Regions from separate parts of the Kitasatospora sp. NPDC057015 genome, predicted to be linked through region 2. Evidence: predicted binding sites of a transcription regulator. Region 2 holds the regulator's gene; the other holds the start of a gene.
What was found. The regulator HrcA, encoded in region 2, represses chaperone genes, less so after heat shock. The targets are predictions, from matches to a motif close to TTNGCACTCNGNNNNNCNGAGTGCNAA.
Positions count from the first base shown of each region.

Region 1: a site for HrcA is predicted at 2,240-2,266, ahead of ACFTWP_RS03630 (FmdB family zinc ribbon protein). Genes of this name have one in related genera too.

Region 1 is NZ_JBHUSG010000003.1:71,059-75,471, forward strand. It holds gene ACFTWP_RS03620 (potassium/proton antiporter) at 1-262, shown strand, start outside; gene ACFTWP_RS03625 (MFS transporter) at 682-2,085, shown strand; gene ACFTWP_RS03630 (FmdB family zinc ribbon protein) at 2,290-2,634, shown strand; gene mscL (large conductance mechanosensitive channel protein MscL) at 3,658-4,074, shown strand; gene ACFTWP_RS03640 (hypothetical protein) at 4,315-4,413, opposite strand, start outside.
Region 2 is NZ_JBHUSG010000019.1:3,846-8,258, forward strand. It holds gene ACFTWP_RS19345 (16S rRNA (uracil(1498)-N(3))-methyltransferase) at 1-612, opposite strand, end outside; gene dnaJ (molecular chaperone DnaJ) at 872-2,011, opposite strand; gene hrcA (heat-inducible transcriptional repressor HrcA) at 2,085-3,176, opposite strand; gene htpX (zinc metalloprotease HtpX) at 3,429-4,349, shown strand; gene ACFTWP_RS19365 (hypothetical protein) at 4,405-4,413, shown strand, end outside.

The DNA of each region.
Region 1 (4,413 bases), on a different contig from region 2:
CGGCCAGCTGCTGTCGGTGACGCTCTCGCCCACCTCGCGGATGTCCGGGGTCGAGGTGAGCGAGCTGCGCCTGCCCACCGGGGCCGCGGTGACCCTGGTGGTCCGCGAGGGCGCGAGCTTCGTGCCGGACAAGGCCACCGTGCTGCGCGGCGGGGACGAACTGCTCGTGGTCACCACCGACGCCGTCGGCGAGGCCGCGGAGAAGCGGCTGCGGGCGGTCGACAAGGGCGGCAAGCTGGCCGGCTGGCTGAACGGGCGATAGGGCTCCGACCGACGGCCCGCGGGAGCGGGAGCGGGGGCGGGGGCGGCGGCCGCAGGGCGGGCCGCGGCCGGGTCACGGGCCGCGGGGCGCCGGGCAGGCGCCCCCCACGTGCTCGGCCTCCCCTGGAATGCCGCCCTGTCGCCAGGTGTTCACCTCGATTCGACAGGGCGACGGGGCGGCGAGCCTGTACTGTGGAGGAAAGCGCGTGTCTACGCGCGTATAAGCAACGCGAACGATGACTGACACATCCGCAACATCTGCCTGAAGCAGAGTTGGCGCGACCGCTCGGCGGCCGCGGCCCGCAGCACCCACCGCCGGGCCCGGTATCTACCCCGGTCGACGCGCGAGAGGACGACTCTCGGCGCCGTCGGGGCCACCCGTACCCCTGCTGCGCTACCAGGCAGCAGGAAGGACCGACCGTGACGGCCCGCCGAACGGTCGACAAAACCCCCGCACGCGTCGGGTACGGAACGCTGCTGCGCACCCCGGGCGCCCGGGGGTTCCTGGTACCCGCCTTCGCGGCCCGCCTGCCCTACGCCATGCTCAGCCTGGGCATCGTGCTGCTGGTCCTCGACACCCACGGCTCGTACGGCACGGCCGGCGTGGTCGCGGCGGTCTCCGCCGTCGCCCAGGCCCTCGTCGGCCCGCAGACCGGTCGGCTCGCCGACCGCTACGGCCAGTCCGCCGTACTGCTCCCGAGCGTCCTGGTGCACGCCCTCTCGGTCGGCGCGCTGATCGCGCTGGCCCTCGGGCACGCCCCGGTCTGGGCGCTCCTCCTCGCCGCCGCCCCGGCCGGCGCCAGCGTGCCGCAGATCGGCGCGATGGTCCGGGCCCGCTGGGTGGCCAGGCTGGCCGACTCCTCGCCCGGCACCCTCAACACCGCCTTCGCCTTCGAGTCCGTGACGGACGAGTTCACCTTCGTGGTCGGCCCGGTGCTCGCCACCGCCATCGCCACCGGCGTCACGCCCGCCGCCGGTCTGGTGGCCGAGGCCGCACTGACCGTCGTCGGCGGGCTCGCCTTCGCCGCCCGGCGGGGCACCGCACCGGCCCGCCACCCCCGGGTTCCGGGCGCCCGGCGGGTCTCCGCCCTCGCCTCCCCCGGCGTCCGGCTGCTGGCCGGCGCGTTCCTCGGCGTCGGCACCGTGTTCGGTGCCATGCAGGTCTCGGTCACCGCCTTCGCCGAGGCCGCCGGACGCCCCGGCGCCAGCGGCCTGGTGTACGGCGTGTTCGCCGGCGGCTCGATGCTGGCCGGCGTGCTCTACGGCATGGTCGCCTGGCGCCGCTCGGCCCGCGGGCGGATGCTCGGCAGCTACGCCCTGCTGGTCCTGGGCTGCTCCACGCTGTGGGCGATGCCCGACCTGACCTCGCTCACGCTCGCCGGGCTGGTCTGCGGCCTGGCCATCGCGCCGACCCTGATCACCGGCTACACGCTGGTCGAGACGCTGGTCCCGGACGGCGCGAAGACCGAGGCCTTCACCTGGCTCACCGGTGCGATCGGCCTCGGCCTCGCCACCGGCTCGACGGTCGCGGGCCGCCTGATCGACGGCCACGGACCCTCCGCCGGATTCCTGGTGCCGGTGGCCGGCGCCGGCCTGGGGCTGCTCGCCCTGGTCGTCCTGCGACGGCTGCTGGTCGCCCCCGCGACGGGCGGCCCGACCACCGCGGCCGGCGACGGCACGGCGGGCGCCGCGGTCACCGCGGGCGCCGTCGCCGCGGCGGTCGGCCGGGCCTCCTCCGAGAGTGCGGCTGCCGCCGCGCCGGACCGGACCCCGGCCGCCCACGGCGGTGGCCGGGCACGGCTGGTGGGCGCCGCGAAGGGCTGAACCGGGGGCCGCCGCAGCCACCGGACGAGGCCGTCCGCGTGCGACCGTGCGATCGTCCGTACCCGCCCGTTCGGGCGGTCGGGCGCGCCGCCGGTGGTATCTCACACCTGCGGCGCTGGACTGATCAGGCGGAATGCCGCATCATTGACCGTCGTTAGCACTCATCAGGCGAGAGTGCCAGGGGGAAGTGCAGGAGGAAGACAAGTGCCCACGTACCAGTACCAGTGCACCGAGTGCGGCAACGGCCTGGAGGCGGTGCAGAAGTTCACCGACGACGCGCTGACCACGTGCCCCAGCTGCGAGGGGCGGCTCCGCAAGGTCTTCTCGGCCGTCGGCGTGGTCTTCAAGGGCTCTGGCTTCTACCGGACGGACAGCCGTTCGTCCTCCAGCAGCTCGGTGGGCGCCGGTGCGGCCACCGGGTCGTCCGGCGGCTCCTCGACCGGCAGCGGCTCCTCGACCGGCGGTTCCTCCTCCGGCAGCGGCGCCGCCACCTCGACGAGCCCGGCCCCGGCCGCCGCCAAGTCGACCGGCAGCGCCTCGGCGAGCTGAGCCTCCGGCAGCGCATCACGTACCGCCCCGGGGCGGACACCGACTTTCGAGGGCCCGGCCCCACCGCGTGTTGCGGTGGGACCGGGCCCTTGCGCGTCCCCGGCCCGGAGCGGCAGCCTCGCCGTCGGCCTCCCGTCATCCTCACGGGTGTACGAAGTTATCCACAGCCCCGGGTTGTCCACAGGGGTACGGCCGGGGATTCCACGAACACGCGGGCGGAGGCAGGCTGAGCGGGCGAGGTCGCCCCCGGCCCTCGGCCCGCGAGCACGGTGAAGCTCGCGGGCCGCGGGCCCGGCCGGCGACGCCCCCCGTTCCCCGAATCGAGGCGGTGCCCGTCATGACCGGTCCGACCCGGCCCCTGCTGTCCTCCACCTGCGGCCGGCATCCGTTCGCCGCGCCCGTCGGCGTCCAGAGTGCACTCCCCACGCCCGCCTGCGGTCGGACTCCGTTCGCCGCGCCCGTCGGCGACCAGCACGGGCTCCCCGCTCCCGCCTGCGGCCGGACGCCGCTCGGGCCGCCCTCCCGTGCCCAACCGCCGCCGGCGACGGCCTGCGACCGGATCGGTCCGCCGCCCCCGGGTGGCGGACGCTCCTCGGATCCGCCCGGCGGCCCGGGGCACCGGGCGGCGGCCCGACGCACCGTGCCGGCCTCCACGTCCGCCGTCCCGCCCCGGCGTGCCGTCCCGGCCTTCGCACCGATCAGACGCGGCGGAGGCGGCCGGCACCGGCTCCAGCAGGCCGTCCGGCACCGGCCGGGGGTCGTGGCCGCCGGACTCCTCGCCGTTGCCACCGCACTGGCCGCCGGGCCCCTGCGGCCGGGGCCCCCGCCGCCCGCCGCCACCTCCGCCACCTCCCCGGGTGCCCCCGAGCCCGCCGGTGCCCCGCGCTGCACACCGGGCGGCGGTGCGCCGTAGGCACGACCCGGGTCCGGCGCAGCCCGGGGCCACGGTCCTCGGATGGCTGCGACCACCGAATTCAGGACAATTCACCCGTAACTCATCCGGCGTCCGGTCGTTCACGCGACATGAAGGGCTTCAAGGAATTCCTGCTCCGCGGCAACGTCGTCGAACTGGCCGTCGCCGTCGTGATCGGCGCCGCGTTCACCAACATCATCAACGCCTTCGTGAAGGGCGTCATCAACCCCATCGTCGGCGCCTTCGGCGCCAAGGACCTGGCCGCCTACAGTTCCTGCCTCAAGGGGCCGTGCGAGCTCAGCGCGACCGGCGAGGTCACCAGCGGCATCCTCATCCTCTGGGGGTCGGTGCTCAGCGCGGTCCTGCAGTTCGTGATCACCGCCGCCGTCGTCTACTTCGTCCTGATCGTCCCCATGAACAGGCTCGCGGCGCGGCGCAAGACCCTGCAGGAGATCCAGACCGAGGCGGAGGCCAAGGAGGTGGCCCTGCTCACCGAGATCCGCGACGCCCTGGTCAGCCGGGCCTGACCCGACAGGGCATCTCCGCCCCCGCCGGCACCAGCCGGTGACCGCGATCGCCCGCTGCCCATCCCCTGCCGCCCGTCGACCGCTACCCCTGCTCCCAGCCCGGCCCGCCCGGGCGGACGCGGAGCTGAGCCCCGCCCTGCGAGCACCGGGGCTCAGCTCCCCCGAGTCGTGCGAGAGCGCCCGCCGACGCCCCGACGGCGCCCCTACTCCCTACCCCCGCTTCAGCCCCTGTCCCGCCGCTCAGCCGCCGTGGTGGGGCGGGCGCTGGCTCAGGTACCAGTCCAGGTTCCGGCCGGCGCTCTCCCCCGCCCCGGGCCGCTCGCCCCAGCCACGATCGGT
Region 2 (4,413 bases):
CCCGCCCTCGGGGCCGACGATCAGCACCAGGTCCCCGGCGGGCGGCAGCGCCGCGGTGGCCAGCGGCTGCGCGCCCTCCTCGTGCAGCACGGCGGCGAACGCGGCTCCGGCCAGCAGCGGGGCCAACTGGCGGGTGGTCATCGGCTCCCGGACCTCGGGGAAGCGCAACCGGCGCGACTGCTTGCCCGCCTCGCGGGCGGTGGCCCGCCACTTGGCGAGCGCCTTGGCGCCGCGCTCGCCCTTCCACTGGGTGATGCAGCGCGAGGCCGGCCACGGGATCACCACGTCAACGCCGACCTCGGTCATGGTCTCGACGGCGAGTTCGCCGCGGTCGCCCTTGGGGAGCGCCTGGACAACCACGATCCGCGGGGACGGCTCGGGCTCCCGGCGCACCGCGCCGACCGTCACGTCGACGGCGTCCTTGCCGTGCACGGCCGCGACCGTGCCGTCCACGCCGAGGCCCAGGCCGTCCGCGAGGGTGACCGCCTCCCCGGGCTCCAGCCGCTTGACCGCGGCCGCGTGCCGGCCCTCGGGACCGTCCAGGCGGACCACCGCGCCGGGGGCGGCGCCGCTGAGCCGCGCGGAGTCGGTGACGAACACGGGTGCGGTCATCGGGGTCTGCCTCCGGGGCTGGCGCTGCGCTGCTGGTGTGCGGGTGCGGGTGCGGGTGCGGGGTGGGCTGTGGGTGGGCGGGGTGGGAGCACCGGACAGGGGGCCGGTGGGCGCGTGGGGCTCTCGACGCACCCGGGTGGCGTACACGGCCGCCGGGGGCGCACAGAGGCCGGCTCACGCCGGGGTGACAGCGGCCCGCGCCCCCATGTACGGGGTCGCGGGCCGCTGCTGTGCTCGGTGTCCGGGCCGGCTCGGCGGCTCAGCGGCCGTTGAAGGCGTCCTTCAGCCGCGAGAACAGCCCCTGCTGGCCGGGCGCGAAGGTCCCCGAAGGGCGCTCCTCGCCGCGCAGCAGCGCCAGTCGGCGCAGCAGCTCCTCCTGCTCGGGGTCGAGCTTGGTGGGCGTCTGCACCTCGACGTGCACTATCAAGTCGCCCCGGCCGCCGCCGCGCAGGTGGGTGATGCCCCGGCCGTGCAGCGGGATCGACTGTCCGGACTGGGTGCCGGGCCGGATGTCGACCTCCTCCAGCCCGTCCAGGGTCTGCAGCGGCACCTGGGTGCCGAGCGAGGCGGCCGTCATCGGGATGGTGACCGTGCAGTGCAGGTCGTCCCCGCGCCGCTGGAAGGTCGGGTGGGCGGTCTCGGCGATCTCGACGTACAGGTCGCCGGCCGGGCCGCCGCCGGGGCCGACCTCGCCCTCGCCGGCCAGCTGGATCCGGGTGCCGTTGTCCACACCGGCCGGGATCTTCACCGTGAGGGTGCGGCGGGCCCGGACCCGGCCGTCGCCGGCGCACTCCGGGCACGGGGTCGGCACGACGGTGCCGAAACCCTGGCACTGCGGGCACGGCCGCGAGGTCATGACCTGGCCCAGGAAGGACCGGGTGACCTGCGAGACCTCGCCCTTGCCCCGGCACATGTCACAGGTCTGCGCCGAGGTGCCGGGTGCGGCGCCCTCACCGGAGCAGGTGGTGCAGGTGACGGCGGTGTCGACCTGGAGTTCCTTGGTGGTGCCGAACGCGGCCTCCTCCAGGGTGATCTCCAGCCGGATCATCGCGTCCTGGCCGCGCCGGGTGCGCGAGCGTGGCCCGCGCTGGCCGGAGGCGGCGCCGAAGAAGGCGTCCATGATGTCGGAGAAGCCGAAGCCCGCCGCGCCGGCGCCGAAGCCGCCCGCGCCGCCGCCGTTCGGGGAGAGGGGGTCGCCGCCGAGGTCGTAGACCTGGCGCTTGGCCGGGTCCGAGAGCACCTCGTAGGCGGCGTTGATCTCCTTGAACCGCTCCTGCGTCTTCGGGTCCGGGTTGACGTCCGGGTGCAGTTCACGGGCGAGGCGCCGGAACGCCTTCTTGATCTCGTCCTGCCCCGCATCCCGTCGGACGCCGAGTACCGCGTAGTAGTCCGTGGCCACCAAATGCTCCGCTTGTTCCGCCTCTAGAAGTGCTGCGACTGGTTGTCACCGTTGGAGGTCCAACGGCGCTGTTCTACGACTCGGCCAGGATCTGGCCCACGTACCGTGCCACCGCACGCACCGCCCCCATTGTGCCCGGGTAGTCCATCCGGGTCGGACCGATCACTCCCAGCTTTGCCACACTCTCGTCGCCCGAACCGTAACCGACCGAGACCACCGAGGTGGAATTGAGCCCTTCGTACGCGTTCTCCCGGCCGATTCGGACCATCATCCCGGCGTCGGCGGTCTCGCCCAGCAGGCGGAGCAGGACGACCTGCTCCTCCAGCGCCTCCAGCACCGGCCGGATGGTGAGCGGGAAGTCGTGCCCGAAGCGGGTCAGGTTGGCCGTGCCGGCCAGCATGATCCGCTCCTCGTTCTGCTCGGCGAGGGCCTCGAAGAGGGTGGCGAGCACGGTGGTGACGGTCGGGCGGTCGGGCGCCTCGAAGGCCGCCGGCAGGCCCTCCAGCAGCTCGGGGACGTCCGGCAGGCGCTGCCCGACGGCCCGGGCGTTGATCCGGGCCCGCAGGTCCGCCAGGACGGTCTCGCCGACCGTGCCCGGGCAGTCGACCATCCGCTGCTCGACCCGGCCGGTGTTGGTGATCAGGACGAGCATCACCTTGGCCGGGGCCAGCGCGACCAGTTCGATGTGCCGCACGGTCGAGCGGGAGAGCGAGGGGTACTGCACCACCGCGACCTGCCGGGTCAGCTGCGCGAGCAGCCGCACCGTACGGGCCACCACGTCGTCCAGGTCGACCGCGCCGTCCAGGAAGTGCCGGATCGCACGCCGCTCGGGCGCGGTCATCGGCTTCACCTCGGCGAGGCGGTCGACGAAGAGCCGGTAGCCCTTGTCGGTGGGGATCCGGCCGGCGCTGGTGTGCGGCTGCTGGATGTAGCCGTCCTCCTCCAGGGCCGCCATGTCGTTGCGCACGGTCGCCGGGGAGACCCCGAGGCTGTGCCGCTCGACCAGCGCCTTGGAGCCGACCGGCTCCTCGGTGCCCACGTAGTCCTGGACGATCGCACGCAGCACCGCGAGCTTGCGGTCGTCCAGCGGACGCACGTCCAGCTGCCTGCCGTCGAGGTGCCTGCCGTCGGACTTGCGATCGTCCGCCCTGCGCTCGTTGGCCATGGGCACGCACCTCCGTCTTCGCACGTTGTCCGTTATGACTTGGTCTGGGCCGCTCTGTGGATCACCAGTTCCGGGCCTCTGGCACTCAGGACAGTCGAGTGCCAGAACCGTACCTGCCAGTGTAAGGCCCGGGCCCGACGGCAGGAACGGCCCGTCGGTGGTGATCCTGCACGCACCGCCCCGCGCGGGGTGATGCCGCCCGCCCCGCCAGGTGGCAGCATCGAAGGCAACCGGCGAATGCGAGGAGCAGCGATGTCGACCTCAGGCCAGCACACCCGATTCACCCCCGACCGCGGACTGACCAGCCGGATGGTCGCCACGATGTTCGTGATCGGTCTTCTGTACGTGGGCTTCACCGGTGTGCTCATCGCGCTGTTCCGCGGGGCCTGGCCGATCATCGTGCTGATCTCGGGCGGGCTGTTCGTGGCGCAGTTCTGGTTCAGCGACAAGATCACCGAACGGGCGATGGGCGCCCACGAGGTCACCCCCGAGCAGTTTCCGCAGCTGCACGGCACCATCGACCGGCTCTGCGCACTCGCCGACATGCCCAAACCCAGGGTCGCGGTCTCCCAGAACGACATGCCGAACGCCTTCGCCACCGGCCGCAAACCCGAGAAGTCGGTGGTCTGCGTCACCACCGGCCTGCTGCGCCGGCTGGAGCCGGAGGAACTGGAGGGCGTCCTCGCCCACGAGCTCTCGCACGTCGCCCACCGGGACGTCGCGGTGATGACGGTGGCCGGGTTCCTCGGCGTCCTCGCCGGGGCGATGACCCGGATGGCCATGTACGGCGGCCTGATGGGCGGCAACCGCAACAGCAACGACCAGAACGCCGCCATCGCGATGCTGATCATCCCGCTGGTCTCGATGGTGGTGTACGTCATCAGCTTCCTGCTCACCCGGCTGCTGTCCCGCTACCGCGAACTGGCCGCCGACCGGGCGGCCGCCCAGCTGACCGGCCGGCCCAGCGCGCTGGCCTCCGCCCTGACCAAGGTGACCGGCCAGATCGCCGCGATCCCCACCAGGGACCTGCGGCAGGCCCAGGCCTACAACGCCTTCTACTTCGCCCCGGCGCTGAGCGCCCGGGAGACCGCCAGCCAGCTGCTGTCCACCCACCCGTCGCTGGAGAAGCGGCTGGAGCAGCTCGCCAGGATCTCCACCGACCTCAACCACTGACCCGCCCGCACCACCACCGCACCTGACGACACGCCGTGCGACCGGAGGGGACCCCGTGGGATTC